2 regions of the Enterococcus sp. AZ163 genome follow, and region 2 is predicted to be linked to the other one. Evidence: riboswitches for the same ligand, from Rfam matches in the RefSeq annotation. Region 2 holds a riboswitch; the other holds the start of a gene.
The links. Region 2 has a riboswitch for FMN ahead of IGI46_RS13280 (ECF transporter S component). Riboswitches for the same ligand answer to the same signal wherever they lie in the genome.

Region 1 (8,248 bases), 350 kb from region 2:
CCTGGCTTTATCTGTGAACTTAAGCAAATTATGAGTTAAAACTGAGCATGAAAAAGGAGAACAGATATGAATGAATTAATCGGACAAGTTTTTACAGCACTGATTATGGATGAAAACGAAGAAACCTATTTTGTCCAAAAAAATGGAGTAACCTTCCGTTTAGTCACCGATCAGGAGCATAAAATTGGTGATGCGATTGAAGGCTTCGGCTATATTAATCAGAAAAAAGAAGCTGTTTTTACAACAATACTGCCGAAAATCCGTATAGGTAACTATGCTTTTGGCGAAGTGACTAATGTACGTAGAGATTTGGGAGCTTTTGTCGATATTGGTTTACCTAACAAGGATGTGGTAGTTTCTTTGGATGAATTGCCGTCAATGAAAGAGCTCTGGCCTAAAAAAGGTGACTATTTAATGATCACGTTACGAGTAGATGAAAAGGAACGCATGTGGGGAACATTAGCTGATGAGACAATTTTTCATTCTTTGAGCCGCAAAGGATCCATAGAAATGCAAAACGAAGACAAAAAGGGGATCATCTATCGCTTAAAAGTAGCAGGGTCATACTTGCTAACTGAAGATTTTTATATCGGTTTTATCCACCCTTCTGAACGCTACTTAGAACCTCGTCTCGGTGAAGCTGTAGAAGCCCGGGTAATTGGTCTTCGTCCCGACGGTGCTCTAAATATGTCTTTGAAGCCTCGGGCTCACGAAGTAATTAATGATGATGCAGCCATGATTTTGACCATGCTGCAGCGTAAAGATGATCATCGCCTGCCATTATGGGATAAATCGGCTCCGGAAGAAATCAAGCAAACCTTTGGTATCAGTAAAGGACAATTTAAGCGAGCAATTGGTCATCTATTGAAGGAAAAACTAATTATTCAGGAGACTGGAGAAATTCGGTTAAAAAACTAATTGAGAATCACTTGCGAAACTTACGCGGATAAATTATAATGATTCTTATCAAATCAATAAAAACTGATATTCCAGTTTATAATAATTATAATCAAGTGAGGTATTCCTATGAATGCAGCGTTAGCGCTACAAAAGACAAAAAAACAATTGCATGACTCTGGTTTTAAGTTGACGCCTCAGCGGGAAGCAACCTTGCTGGTATTGCTGGAAAATGAGAAAGATCATTTATCTGCGGAGGAAATTTACTTTCTTGTAAAACGGAAAAGTCCGGAAATTGGCTTAGCTACTGTTTATCGTACCTTGGAAATTTTAACGGATCTGCATATCGTGGACAAGGTTAGCTTTGATGATGGCTTAGCCCGATATGATTTACGTAAGGAAGGTGCTGAGCATTTCCATCACCACTTATTGTGTTTAGAGTGTGGGAATATCGAAGAAATTGAAGAAGATTTGTTAGGTGACGTGGAACAAATTGTTGAAGCTCGTTTTCGTTTCCAAGTGAAGGATCACCGGTTAACCTTTCATGGCATTTGCCAAGCCTGCCAAATAAAAAATGAGCAGAATTCATAAATAGATGCTTCGGCAAATACAGCCATCACAGGTCCCTTGAAAAGATAGTGAGACGAGACTATCCATTCAAGGGACTTTTTGGTATGATAAAGCGAAAGTGGTGAGGAAATGGATGAACAAATCAAAGAATATTTGCATTATTTGACGATCGAGCGGGGCTTGTCTTTAAACACTCGGGCCAGCTACGAACGAGATTTGAAACAATATCTCCTATTTTTGAATGAAAAGGATGTCAAGAACTGGCAGGATGTCGATCGCTACACTGTTGTGGATTTTTTAGCGTTACTTTCTCAGGAAGGCAAAGCTTCAACCACAATCACCAGAATGATTTCCAGTTTACGTCGGTTCCATCAATTCTTACGTCAAGAACGCTATACAGATCATGATCCTATGCAGCACATTGAAAGTCCTAAGAAGGCTCAGAAGCTGCCTCAGACTTTGTCGTTGGCTGAAGTGGAACGTCTAATCGCTGCGCCGGATACTAGCACGACCCTAGGAATCCGTGACCGTGCTATTTTGGAAGTGATGTATGCTACTGGCTTGCGAGTTAGTGAATTGATTGGCTTAAAGTTAGGAGATATTCACCTCGAGATGGGCCTTTTACAGACAATTGGTAAAGGGGATAAGGAACGAATTGTTCCGTTAGGTGATTATGCGATTCATTGGCTGGAGCGTTACATAAATGAAGCTCGGCCCATATTAACCAAGAAGAATCAAAATGAACCCCATTTATTTGTAAACAATCACGGGAAAGGACTTTCACGTCAAGGAATCTGGAAGAATTTAAAGCAAATTGTCATTAAAGCCGGTATTACCAAAGACGTTACGCCCCACACATTGCGCCACAGCTTTGCAACACATTTGTTGGAAAATGGGGCGGATTTGCGAACGGTTCAAGAATTGCTGGGCCATGCTGACATCTCGACAACTCAAATTTATACGCACATTACGAAAAGACGTATGACTGAAGTTTATAAAGAGTTTTTCCCACGAGCTTGATTGGAGGAAGAAGATGATTACTCATTATCGAAAAAACCAGCGAAAAATTGCAATGGGACTATTGAGCTTTCATAAGTATTTGAAAGAAGAACATCCGAGATTGAAAGAAATTGAGCATTATGAAGAAGGCGAGCCATATCAGTTATATTGCTATTATTACGATGAGGCGACTAATAATGTTCAGGGCGTATTAGGCATTGAACAGTTGAACAACCAAGAGATTATTCTCCATGACATCAGTCTGAATCCTTCCTATCGAGGAGAGGGACTGGGCTTTGTGATGCTGGATCAATTGCAGGAGCATTTCCCTGAATACCATATAATAGGAACGACTGCCACCGCTGCCTATCTGGCCAAGTGGAAAAGAAAGACAGGAAATTTAGATGGAACAAATTAATTTGAAGTTGGACGTTTTTGAAGGTCCGCTAGATCTGCTGCTGCATTTAATTAAGCAATTGGAGTTGGATATTTACGATATTCCAATTGCTGAAGTAACCGAACAATACATGGATTTTATTCACGCTATGAAAACCTTGGAGTTGGAATTGGCTGGGGAGTATTTAGTGATGGCCGCGACCTTAATGTCGATCAAGAGTCAGATGCTGCTGCCCAAAGCAGAGCTTGACTATGACTACGAAGAAGAAGTCGGGGAAGATCCGCGAGATGCGCTGGTTCAACAACTTTTAGAGTATCGTAAATATAAATACGCGGCTTCCGTACTTTCTGAAAAAGAGGCTGAACGAAGTCTCTTTTATACTAAGGCACCGATGGATTTATCTGATTACGAAGAAGAGCTGCCTCCTTTACCAGACAATCAGCTAAACACGATTGATTTATTCTTGGCTTTGCATGATGTTTTGCAACGTAAAAAGAATAATCAGCCAATTGAAACGACTGTCAGCAGCGATTCTGTTACGATTGAAGATAAAGTGAAGCAAATACATGCTCGTATCGAAGCAATGAAAACCCAAGAAAGCCTATCATTGGATAGCCTTTTTTCACGTTATACCAAGGATGAAATGATTACTACCTTCATGGCTTTATTGGAATTGATGAAAAACGGTATCGCAGTAGTAAGCCAAATAGATACCTATGGACCAATAGTTATTACTAAAGGAGCAGCAAAATGAATCAACTAAGTCAAATTGAAGCCCTGCTGTTTGTAGTAGGGGAAGAGGGTATCGAGCTGGAGGAGATAGCTTTTACATTGGAACGGGCAACTGCTGAAATTTATCAGTCCCTTACAAGTTTGCGAGAAAAATATGAAACTGATGCAACGTCAGCCTTCACTGTTTTAGAGGTAGGGAATCGTTTCGTTTTAACCACCAAGAAACATTTTGCCCCTTTATTAAAAGAATTTGCTCGTTCACCTTTAGCAAATCGCTTAAGTCAGGCAGCCCTAGAAACTTTGTCCATCATTGCCTATAAACAGCCGATTACTCGAGGGGAGATTGATGAATTGCGGGGGGTTCAATCTAGTGGTGCGGTTCAGACACTGGTTTCTCGCCAGCTAATCGAGGAAAAAGGTCGAGTTGAAGGACCAGGTCGGGCAATTCTTTATGGAACAACCACATATTTTATGGATTATTTTGGTTTGAAAGATTTAACCGAGTTGCCAGATGTTCAACAAATGGAGACCGATCTATCAGATGATGAAGAAACACTGGATTTATTCTATGATCGTTTTAAAGAAAAGGATGAAAGTTAAATGGAAAGATTGCAAAAAGTTATTGCTCACGCTGGGATAGCCTCACGCCGTAAAGCAGAGAGTTTAATTACTGAAGGTCGGGTTCAGGTAAATGGTGAAGTGGTAACAGAACTAGGCACGAAAGTTTCCAAAAAAGAACGGATTGAAGTGGATGGAGTGCCGATTTACCAAGAAGAGCCTGTCTACTATTTGTTTTACAAACCACGAGGCGTTATTTCGGCTGTCTCAGATGACAAAGATCGTAAAGTGGTGACTGACTATTTCATCGGCGTTCCTGAACGTATTTATCCAGTAGGACGCTTGGATTATGATACATCAGGAATCTTACTGTTAACTAATGATGGCGATTTTTCTCAACGCTTGTCTCATCCAAAACATCAGGTAGACAAAGTATATGTTGCTAAGGTAAAAGGTTTTGCGGACAATAAAACCTTGTATCCATTAACCAAAGGTATCATGATTGAAGGACGAAAAACGGCGCCTGCCCGCTTTGAGATTTTATCCACAGATCGCAAGGCTGGGACTAGCATCGTCGAGTTGACCATTCATGAAGGCCGTAATCATCAGGTGAAAAATATGTTAGCAGCAGTCGGTCTACCAGTACAAAAGTTGAAACGAGAGCGTTATGGTGACCTAACTTTGAAGGGTCTCCGTCCTGGGGAATACCGTCGTTTGAATGCGAAGGAAATTAATGGACTGCGCAATAGTTCACAATAAAAGCGGGTTACTTGTTTTTTGTTAGTAAAATTGCTATAGTTAAGATATAAAATAAATAATAATTTTAGGTTCGTCTTCAGGGGCAGGGTGAAAATCCCGACCGGTGGTGATAGTCCACGAACTGCGCAAGCAGCTGACTCGGTGAAAATCCGAGACCGACAGTATAGTCTGGATAAAGAAGATAGGCTTATTTGGGTATGAATGTATTCAAGTAACTCTATGCTTTTTCTGAAGCATAGAGTTTTTTTACGTACAGACAGCCTGATTAGCTTCGATGAAGATGATTCCAAACAGGAGGAATTGTTAGTGAAGAACGTAAAGTTACAAAAAATGACAGCCGTAGCGGTGGCCGCAGCCATGGGATTAATTCTGCAATTTATTGCCTTACCAATTATCCCGATATTTCCCTTTTTAAAACTGGATTTCAGTGATATTCCAGTCTTGATCAATATGTTTATCTTTGGTCCGCTGGCCGGTGTTGCAACAGCATTTGTTCGCTCATTGCTTCATCTAGTAACAACAGGCTTTTCGATTGATAATTTAATTGGTGATTTAGCTAGTTTCTTAGCGTCCAGTATGTTTACCTTGCCGATTTTTTACTTGTTTAGACAACAAACGGCTCGTAAAAAAGCTATCGGAATTGGATTAGGTATTTTGGCCATGACTATTTTTATGAGTATTGCTAATTACTTTGTGATTACCCCGCTTTATTTAAAAGCGTTTGGTTTATCCGCTGGCGAAATGCTGGGTATGAGCTTGGGAAAATATATATTAGTGGGAATTGTTCCGTTCAACCTGATTAAAGGTATGGTAGTCAGTGGTGCTTTTCTGATCCTGCATGCTAAACTATTGCCATGGCTGAGTAAGAAAACTATAACCAACCATCATCACAGTTCAATATAGCAATTACAAGGCCCACCAATTATGGAGGGCCTTTTTTACGCGTTCAAAATAAAGTTAGACGGGTAAAAAGTTAACAAATAGTTGACAAATTATTTCGTCAAATCTTTTTTCTTTTACGTATGTTATAGTGGATTATGCAGAAGAATGGCATGGGCGGGACAGCGTTTGGCTGATTGAACTACCTCAGACTGTTCCTTTTCAGGAATAAATTCTTGCAGTGCGTGAGGCTCATCGATGAAGGTAACGATGCCTTCATCTGTATAATCAAAAAATTGCGGTGCCAGTGCCTGACACAGACCACAGGCAATGCAGCGCTCTGGCAGAATCTCGCATTTCATAACTTTCACCTTCTAGGAGTTTTTCTATGACAGACTTTATTTTAGCTTTATTTCACACGGGACACAAGTTGCGTATCTCCACCTTATATCATTTATTAATTGGCAAGCGAACCAGCTCAGTATTGCTCCATGGATTTTTCTATCGCAATCTGCCGTTTTTTGACAGTTTTTCTGAGCTGGATGAAAAGCAGTTTAATCAATTAGTTGACCAGTTAATCCGCAAAAAAATGATTGAACAAATCGAGGGTTTCGGCCAGCTAACTGAAGCTGGACAGCTCCAATTGCAGACTTCAAGAGTAACCCAGCTAGTTGATCTAAATGGATTGCGCTATGGACGTGAGCGGGAGCGAATGTGGCAGCTGAGTTTATTGGGTGTCCAAGTTGCAAGCTATTTGACTTACCACAAAAATGAATATATTCCTTTAGATTCCCGCCCCTTGTTCTTATACCAAACAAAAAGGTGGGTACGTCAATCTGGGAAAGATTTTTTGATAGCTTTTCCTAGAGAACTGCAACATATTTTTGCATCTTTAAATAAATATCAAGCTAATTTCCTAGCTAATCAGTTTAGCGGACATGAACAGTTTGGTCGGGTGGCTTTCCAGCTTCTACCAGCAGAATGGCAGGAGGTTCCGTGGGATCGACTATATTATCAGAATGCAGTCGATGCCTTTCTCCACCAAGCATTGCAACAGCCTAATTTTCGTCGACTGCTGAAGCAGTTGGATCAATTAAACTATAATCAAAGTATGCTGAAAACCCGTAACCTATATTTGAGAGGTCTCTCTATTGAGGAGATTGGGAAACAACGTAACTTGAAACAGGGAACTTTAAATGATCATTTTATCGAATGGGCTTTGGTGGCAGAGGATTTTCCATTTTCTGATTTTCAATTGATTGCACCCGCTTCTGAAAGTGAAATGTTGATGTGGCGTTATCAAGAGTTTGCGGAAATACCGTATTTAAATTTCCGTTTGTCTCAGATTTTATTTTTAAAGGAGCAGGATTATGAACGCAAAACAGCTGCTGATTGAGCGCTTTGGCTATCCCTCATTTCGGCCAGGTCAAAAAGAAATTATTGAGGCTCTTTTAGTGGGGAAATCTGTGCTGGGAATGCTGCCAACTGGTACAGGGAAATCTCTTTGTTATCAGCTCCCAGGTTATTTATTTGAAGGAACGGTTATTGTGATTTCTCCGCTAATTTCATTAATGGAGGATCAGGTGACTCAGCTGCAGCAATTAGGGGAGAGAAAAACAGTCGCGCTAAACAGTTTACTTTCTATGTCAGAAAAGCAATATGTCTTAGAACATCCTTCCACATACAAATTTATTTTTATGAGTCCGGAAATGTTTTTATCTGACAAGACTCAACAAGCTTTAGGAAGGATAAAAATAGCTTTTATTGTAGTGGATGAAGCTCACTGTGTTTCTCAATGGGGTGTTGATTTTCGACCAGAGTATTTGAAGCTAAGTGAAGGCATCCGATTTCTAAATCAGTCGCTGATTTTAGCGTTAACAGCCACGGCCACCCCTGAGGTAAGACAGGATATTCAACAACTGCTCTTCTCACAAACGGTTAAGGAAATCGTTTATTCGGTTGACCGCCCTAATATAAGTCTATTTGTGGAAACTGGTGAGAAGCAGGAACGACTGCTAGAATTGCTGCCTAAGCTTTCAGGAGCCGGAATTATATATTGTGCTACTCGTAAGCATGTTGAGGAACTGTACGAACGTTTGAAAAACCGGGAGAGAATTGCCTATTATCATGGTGGTTTGACCGGTCAAGAACGACGCATGCTGCAGCAGCAATTTATTGCTGGGGAACTAAGAATTTTGATCGCTACCAATGCATTTGGCATGGGGGTGAACAAAAATGATATTCGTTTTGTAATTCACTACGATTTACCATCTTCTCCAGAGGACTATTTGCAGGAGATTGGCCGTGCCGGTCGAGATGGACAATTCAGTCAGGCGATATTGCTTTATAATGAAGGAGATGAGTATATTCATCAGTTTCTTCATCAACAAAGCGTCGACAGTCGTCGGTTGTTTGAAATAAAAAAACAGACTGCTGATTTAGTGTTGGATAACCCTT
Region 2 (8,248 bases):
TTGCCTTACGAGTCTCAGTTGCACTGACACCCATTCCATCTCTTAGTACTTTTCCGCCGCCGAATTTACTTTCTTGACCATGAACCGTATAATCTTTTTCAATTGCCGCAAATAAATTAGTATCTCCTAGCCTTACACTATCGCCTAGTACAGGGCCAAACATTTGCGAATACTTATTTCTATCCATTTCAAAGCTCATATTTTCCCTCTTTTCCATTATTTGGGTGTTTACGCTTTACGATCATCATCCAAATAACCATTTACTTTATTGTTAAAACCAAAAATGCGGCGTTTTCCACCCATTTCAATTAAATTTACTTTTCTTGTTTCACCCGGTTCGAAACGAATTGCTGTTCCTGCTGGAATGTCCAACCGTTTACCACAAGTCTGTTTACGATCAAATTTTAAACCCTCTTCATTCGCTTCATAGAAATGAAAATGTGAGCCAACTTGAACTGCGCGGTCACCTACGTTTTTGACTTCTAATGTGATTGCATCGTAACCTTCATTACATGAAACTGGATCATTTGCTAATTTGTATTCTCCTGGAATCATTTACTTTCCTCCTTAATCAAAAAGATTATGCCTATTTTTACTGAATAGGATCATGAATTGTGACTAGTTTAGTACCGTCTGGAAAAGTTGCTTCTACCTGTATCATTGGAATCATTTCCGGAATTCCTTCCATAACATCCTCTTTTGTTAGAAGGATACGTCCCTCATTCATTAATTCTGAAACAGTTTTTCCTTCTCTAGCCCCTTCTAAAACTAAATCTGTGATCAAAGCGACGCTTTCGGGATGATTCAATTTGATTTTCTTGTCTTTTCTTCTTTGAGCAATCATTGCTGCCAAACTGATCATCATTTTTTCTTGTTCTCTTGTCGTCAGTTGCATATTTTTCTTTCTCCTCTCAACTTACTTCGGCCATAAATTAATTAGCATCAGGAATCCTGGGATCCAAGCAGTGAAAATTCCTTCTCCAATAGCTAAATATCCTACGAATTTTCCTAAATTCTTTCCAAGAGTATTTTCGATAAAGCCTGTGAGCCATAAAATACCCCATAAAAACCAGATGATTCCATACAATGAATTCCCGCCGTATCCTTGAAAACATAAAATACCAGCTGGAATTGCATTAATTGCGACGAATAAACTGAACCAGCCATATAGTTTTTGATCCAAATTGAAAATTGAATTAACAGCCGTGTATAAGTAGGTAAAGGCAAATAGTAAACCTGTTGCACTAGCATAAAACCATGCGCTATCTTTGTTGGCGATTATTCCGTAAGAAAGCGCAACTAGATTTAGAGTTAGACTTAGTCCTCCTGTAAACAAATTCATCACCGCAATTGATTTATCATTTATTTTTTGTAAGCGATAAAAACCATTACTCATTAACACCATGCCTACATACAATAAAATGACACCCAACATGTTTTGTTCCTCCCTTCTATTTTTTAGTTACAAATCTACACCTGGTATAGCACTAAAAAAATTCTGAACTAGATAGAACTTTTTATAACTAATCAAATAGGTATCGTCATGGCACCTCTCCTCTCTGTTAAAGCTAGAATACTTCAGATTTTTGGGTAAAAATACGTAATTTATGGCGGATATTCCGACAGATATTTTTCTTCTATAGCACTTATTTAAGAATAGAAAATACGAAAACCTTTATATTGGCAGTTTTTATTTGAGTGAGGAAAAGATAGGTTTACGCATTGTTTTCTATGTTTACATTTTCTATTTTGAGTATTTCAGATAACTGTTTTTAAAGAAGCTTTAACTAGGAGTTGTCTTTATACCCACCGATATTAGCTGTCCCTCCATATATCGTTTTGAGGTTTACGAAAAGAAACGGACTTGCAGAAGTTAATAAAACTGATTTTCACAAGCATAATTTTTATGATGTGATAAATTGGGAGCTTAAAACCAGGTATAAGGAATGGAATCAATCGGATTTTTGAACCTTAATTGGAGGGGTGCGTTAGCTAAAGGAATAGTTTGAGGATAATAAAATTGCTATCTCGAGCAATCCTAGTTCTGATTAAAAAAGAAGGATTGAATTTTGAAAAGAAAAAAGATGACCAGCATTAGATAAACGAGAATTTATTAGTTACTAGTAAAACGAAGGATTCCTGCACCTTCGACAAATGAGTACTTTTTTGTTTTGCATCTTTTTTATTCTATGTGTATACTAGCAAAAAACGAAAAGGGTGAAATTATGTTAGCAAATTTTAGAGATATTGGTGGAATACCTGTAGAAGCTGGAAACTTTAAATCCGGTTATTTTTATAGAAGTGGACAATTGACCGATTTAAGTGAGCAAGATATTCGTAGTCTAAAGAAGGATTATAAAATTAAAAAAATATATGATTTTAGAAGTGCACAAGAGATTGAGGAACAACCAGACACGGAAATTGATGGTATAGAAAAAGAAAATATCGATATTTTACAATCAGTTGCGTCTATTAATATGGCCGCACTGAACAACATGCAGGGTATTGACAGTAAAAATGTGAAAAATGCGATGATCGAAACTTACAGTTCTTTAATTACTAGTGAGTCAGCAATAGAAGGCTACAAACAGTTTCTTGAAGGGATTCTAGATAAAAACACCCCATTGGTTTTTCATTGTTTTGCTGGGAAAGATCGTACCGGAATTGCTGCGGCAATTATATTAAAAATTGCTGGTGCAACGGATGAACAAATAATGAATGATTACCTAAAAACGAACAGTTCTCGTGTGTCTATCAACAGAGAAATTCTCTCAACTTTCAAATCAACCTTAACTAAAGATCAGTTAAAGGCTTTAAACATCGCTTTGCTAGTTGATAAATCCTATTTAATACACGCTCAAGAAGTTTTAAACAAAACATATGGATCTTTCGAGGGGTACTTGTTCGAAGGCTTAAAAGTCCAAAAAGATTACATTGATACTTTTAGAGAAAAATTTGTTATTAGAAAATAGACAGTTTGCAAAAAAAGCACTTTAATTAGGGTGGATTCCACGAATACAAGAAAAAAATTAACACTCAGTAATTTGCTGAGTGTTCTTTTATTAATGATTCCAACCGTTTCTTTCTTTTAATCAACATGGCAAAAAAATCAATACGTTTTTCAAGACATTAAAAATAGCTTAGACAAAAATATCCTAATCTATCTGCTTAATTTCCATATGAATAATCTGATTTAAATTTAACGGGAATACTACCTCTTGTTCTACTTCGCATTGATCAAAGGATAAGGGATGTTCATACTTGTTTGCCCAGTTTCTTATTCCTGCCAGATCAATTCCGATTTCTGGAAAGTCTACTTTCCCTTCAATCAATAATATCTCTGCTCCCTTTTCCAGCCATGAATAATCCATAAAGTTCATTTGCTTACTCCAAGAAACAAATGAAGAAGTCTCTATTACACCAAATGGGTAGTTGTGTTCAAACTCGTGATGAATTCGATAAATAGGTCCGGAATATTGGGCCATTCGAGCAAAATCTGCTTCGTAATCCATAGGGGTTTCACAGCCTTCGATTCGTTGAATTTCAAGAATTAAGTCCTGCCATAGCTGATCGTAATATGTCAGCTCTTGAGTACTTCTTTTTTCAGATGCAGGATGTTCCAGCCAGCGCATAATATCTTTTGCTAAATCTGCCATATTTCCACCACACTTTTTAAATTTATCCGTCGGTTCGCTGAATCAGAAGGCGTTGAAGTTCATCTTGCCCTTGACGAATTTCCTCCACTGAAAAATTGGCTTCTAGAAGTTCGCTCTCGGGTATATTCGACAGCTTTTGGTAAAACCAGGAAGAAATAGATGTGATTTGATGGTTCGTTAATAGATGAAGATGCGCAAAAAAGATATCCTCAGCTTCACAAATATTTCGTAGCAACACATTTTCGTACATGTATTGTGTTAAGGAAACCGAGCGCATTTCACCCGTCAGCGAATCCTTAACATCAATTAACGGATCATTATTGGTTTGTTTTATCATCGGTAATTGCTTGGGAATAATTTGTAATTGACGCATTAACCAATCATCTTGCATCACTTTACCTCCTGCTATTTTCATTTTATCACCGCGTTTTTCATTTTCCTAACGATATCCTTATTGAATTAAATAGAAAAAAGATTCTTCTAAGATAGTAAGGTTGAACAAATAGTTAATAATGCAAAAAAGCCTACAGTGATAAAACTGTAGACGTAGTTTCGATTGATTTAATCGTAAGGCTTATTAGTTCGCCAGGAATATTATTAATACAATAGTATTTCCTATAGCGGTTAGTAATGGTCCTACCATTTCTAATTTACTTATTTTTATTCCAATAATTCTGTCACAAAATGGTATTCCAATCATTATCAATGATACTGCAATAAGGAAAGATTTTGATTTGAAGATAAACAATCCTGCAGTCCACTATCAATCTTTTTTACCATATCCATATTTTTCTCCATAAAAATTTTTCGCCTCTGCAGTTACTTTTTTGATGAAGCTTCCCTTCTCATCCGTGTATCGATTCCGATCGTTCCGATATTTGACAGCTAAAACTTCTTTTAATTGTTCATAGTCTTGTGCGGTAGTCGGGAATTGGTTTAAGTAATCACGGAAATATAATTCATCATTATCACCGATGTACCGTAGATGAATATGATAAACCTTTTCAGCAAAACCATCAGGTGTGTATCCGCAATTTAAAGAGATTCGGTTTACAGATGCCGACATAATGATGCAATCATGCTCTTCTAATATATCTGCTATTGGTTGAAGTACTGCATTAGGCGAGAGCTCAACTAGTACATCTACAATGTTTTTAGCCTTTATTTCTTTTATTGCTGTACTTCCAATATGCGAAATTCTTAAACATTGCTCTTTTGGAATCCAATCCGTCAGCTTACTCTCGATTTCTTGATAATAGTTTTGCCATTCTAATCTTGAGTTGCTTAGTTCGATAGGAAAGAGTTGCCAAAGTTCCTTCAGACTCATATCCGAAAGTTTCTTCTTCATTTATTTTTACCTCTTTAGGCTTCAATTTATGCAAAGCTAATAAAAGTACTGGTTTTTGAAAGTACATACCTCTTTCTAACTGTTGAATTCTTCTTAACTTGTCAATGACTTCCTGATTATTTCTCATCATTGCTTCGGCCTTTTCGTTCTGCAGCTCTTCAGTTTTCTTTTGATTAATTGTTGCAGCGATACTTAAGTTAGACACTAGCAGAATAAAGACTACTACGTAAAACAATTCAGTTCGTTCTCCATTAGAATTAGCCACCAATACAAAGGGAACAATAAAAATCAAGGCAAAGCTAACCCATTGATACATCGTCAACGCCTTCAGTTTCCTTGGTTTTTCTTCAAAGGTGACCGTTGTAGCTGAATAAATGGATAAAAACAAGGCCTCAAGCTCCTCGTACTGGCGATGTGTCTTTTGCCAGCGATACTCCGCTTGATCCTTAGTCAGCCCTCGTTGCTTTATATAATAGTTGATTGCTTTCGATTTTCTTATGATGATGATCACCACATTTCATTGATAAAATATTTTTCTAGATCAAGGTTACTTTGTCTAGTTTATCATATCTGCACCTACTTTTTTTAGTCTTTCATGAGAAAAAGTCGATAGTTTGCTAAGAAAAAAATGAAAAACCGCTTGCAATTCCAGAACTTGTATGTGAAAATGAACACAATAGTTCTTCAGGGCAGGGTGAAATTCCCGACCGGCGGTGATAGTCCGCGAACCTTTTTAGGTTGACTCAGTGTAATTCTGAGACCGACAGTATAGTCTGGATGGAAGAAGAAAAATAGGCGTGTTTAGTGATCAATCTTCTGGTCTATTTAAGCACCTTTTTTCTACTTTGTTGTGCCTTGCGAATTTGTTGTAAGGTTCTTTTTTATGTTTGAGAAAGGTGTGACAGAATGAAATTTACTGCAAGAAAACTCGTATTAACCGCTATCATGGGTACCATCGCTTATTTATTAATGATGTTCAAATTCCCGTTACCGTTTATGCCACCGTTCATGGACTTTGATCTGGCTGGTGTTCCGGAAATGATTGGTACCTTCCTTTTGGGGCCTATCTCTGGTTTGCTGATTGTTTTGATTAAGCTGTTAATCAAGCTAACCACAGTAGGAACTACCTCTATGTTCACAGGAGAAATTCAAAACTTTCTTCTGAGTGCCAGTTTTATCCTACCTTCATGGTTCTTTTACCAACGCTCTCATAAAAAACAGCAGGCGTTCATGGGGATGGTCGTAGGAACACTGTCAGCAATTGTGGTGGCCTGTGTTTCAAATATCTACTTTATTATCCCTTTTTATGCGACCCTTTATGGCTTATCTATGGAGGCCGTTGTTGCAATGACTCAAGCTGTGAATCCCTTTGTGGACAGCGTTTGGAAATTAGTAGTAATTGGGATCGTGCCTTTCAACCTAATAAAATTCGGGGTGTGCTCCGGCATCGTTTACTTGTCATTGGATCGCTTGCGATCAATCTTCTTAAGACGGGAGTTTAGCTAATGGATTTTAAAATAGCTTTGGATCAATTTTATAAAAAGCTTGGTAAGAAAAAGATTATGGCATTAGCTACCAGTCTAAATGATCATGTCACAGTGCGAAATGTCAGTGTAATTATTTATGAAGGTCGTTTACTATTTAAAACTGATAAAAATTTTCGAAAAACCAGGCAACTATTAGAAAATCCCAATGTGGCAATTTGTTACTGGGGAGTACAAATCGAAGGGAAAGCTGTAAATCACGGGTTGTTAGTTGATGAACCTAACCAGTTTTTCCAACAGCTGTATCAAGCATCCTGGGATAAAAGTTATAATGCGTACCCCCACAAAGACACTGAAATTCTGCTTGAAATTCTGCCCAACTTTGTTGAGATTTGGGATCAGGACGATCAAGAAAAAGGTTTTCAAGTGTTAATTGACTTCGATAAGCAACAAGCGAAGGTTCAACATTATGATTAGAAGAAAGCAGCCCGCCGATTGTGGTGGGCTGCTTTCTTTTAAATGGCTGCTAATGCTTCATCAATTGGTGTATCACCGTCACCCATCATAATCACTTTTTGATAGGTGTTTGGCCGTTCCAATACCTCAGCCAAAACGGCTGCTACATTTTCGATGGAGTTTTCACTACGTTTTTCGATGGAAGTAGTAATATTGCCACTACCTGTTTCTTCTTTTAAAGAACCCGGTTGAATAATTGTATAATCTAAATCAGTGTTATTAATTAACCACGAATCAGAAAAATATTTAGCAATATTATAATTCAAAATACTATCACTCCAATTTTCGGGAACTAAAGCAAACAATGAACTTAATTGAATATATCGACCTATTCCTTCTTGTTCAGCTGCCTGCATCAGTTTTACTGCACCGTATAAATCTGTTTGCAGCAAATCCTTTCCTCGAGAACCCGCTACAAAATAAATGGCTTCTGCATCACCTAAGGTTTTAGCCAAATCAGCCACATCATCGTGCAAATCTAAATGGACTGGTTTTACTTGATCATTCATAGGAATTTCATTTTCTCTTCTTGCCCCGGCGTAAACGAAGTGTCCTTTTTCTACTAGGTTTTCAATTAAAAGTTGGGCAACTCGACCAGTTGCTCCAGCAACAAATACTTTCATAGATGATTCCTCCTTTTTCTCAATGCTAACCGATTCCGCCTATTCCCACAAATGATTAAACTTCTAGAAAATTGGATGAGCAACAAAACAACCAATTGGCTGTTTTTATTTTCACAACGTAGATTATAATTAAAAAGCATAAGGAGGTTGTTATGACAAAAAATATCTTAACTATCGCTGGATCAGACACCTTAGGCGGTGGTGGACTTCAATCAGACTTAAAAACCTTTGAACAGTATCAATTATTCGGTCTAACAGCCGTTACTTGTATTGCCGTAGTCGAAGATAAAGAATTTATTATTCAGGATCTTTCATCAAAACTTTTGGAGCAACAGTTGCAGACAATTCAATCAGGAGTAGATTTGGCCGGAATCAAAATTGGGTTGATCAATAATATTCGTTCACTTCAGGTGATCAAACATTTTTTACAAAAGCAAAATGTCCCCATCGTTCTTGACCCAGTACTGGCTTTCAAAGAAACAACTGAAGTTTATCAGAAAAACTATCGTGACTTAATGATTCAGGAATTGTTTCCGCTAGCTACTATAGTAACACCTAATTTGAAAGAAGCTGAATTACTGAGCGGATTGAGCATTACAGATGAGCTATCGATGAAGAAAG

Region 1: linked by a shared signal. The riboswitch ahead of IGI46_RS15040 (ECF transporter S component) and the one ahead of IGI46_RS13280 (ECF transporter S component) in region 2 are both predicted to bind FMN.

The regions. Positions count from the first base shown of each region.
Region 1 covers NZ_JBIPAO010000001.1:3,129,372-3,137,619, reverse strand. The annotation lists gene IGI46_RS15075 (CvfB family protein) at 67-918, shown strand; gene IGI46_RS15070 (Fur family transcriptional regulator) at 1,027-1,488, shown strand; gene xerD (site-specific tyrosine recombinase XerD) at 1,597-2,487, shown strand; gene IGI46_RS15060 (GNAT family N-acetyltransferase) at 2,501-2,884, shown strand; gene IGI46_RS15055 (segregation/condensation protein A) at 2,871-3,617, shown strand; gene scpB (SMC-Scp complex subunit ScpB) at 3,614-4,195, shown strand; gene IGI46_RS15045 (pseudouridine synthase) at 4,196-4,912, shown strand; FMN riboswitch at 4,981-5,099, shown strand; gene IGI46_RS15040 (ECF transporter S component) at 5,219-5,815, shown strand; gene IGI46_RS15035 (ferredoxin) at 5,938-6,153, opposite strand; gene IGI46_RS15030 (helix-turn-helix domain-containing protein) at 6,180-7,187, shown strand; gene IGI46_RS15025 (RecQ family ATP-dependent DNA helicase) at 7,162-8,248, shown strand, end outside.
Region 2 covers NZ_JBIPAO010000001.1:2,777,441-2,785,688, forward strand. The annotation lists gene ureC (urease subunit alpha) at 1-199, opposite strand, end outside; gene IGI46_RS13240 (urease subunit beta) at 229-555, opposite strand; gene IGI46_RS13245 (urease subunit gamma) at 593-895, opposite strand; gene IGI46_RS13250 (AmiS/UreI family transporter) at 917-1,435, opposite strand; gene IGI46_RS13255 (tyrosine-protein phosphatase) at 2,190-2,972, shown strand; gene IGI46_RS13260 (hypothetical protein) at 3,156-3,656, opposite strand; gene IGI46_RS13265 (DUF6483 family protein) at 3,679-4,047, opposite strand; gene IGI46_RS13270 (GrpB family protein) at 4,420-5,004, opposite strand; gene IGI46_RS13275 (hypothetical protein) at 4,892-5,392, opposite strand; FMN riboswitch at 5,681-5,797, shown strand; gene IGI46_RS13280 (ECF transporter S component) at 5,911-6,510, shown strand; gene IGI46_RS13285 (pyridoxamine 5'-phosphate oxidase family protein) at 6,510-6,965, shown strand; gene IGI46_RS13290 (NAD(P)H-binding protein) at 7,004-7,627, opposite strand; gene IGI46_RS13295 (bifunctional hydroxymethylpyrimidine kinase/phosphomethylpyrimidine kinase) at 7,780-8,248, shown strand, end outside.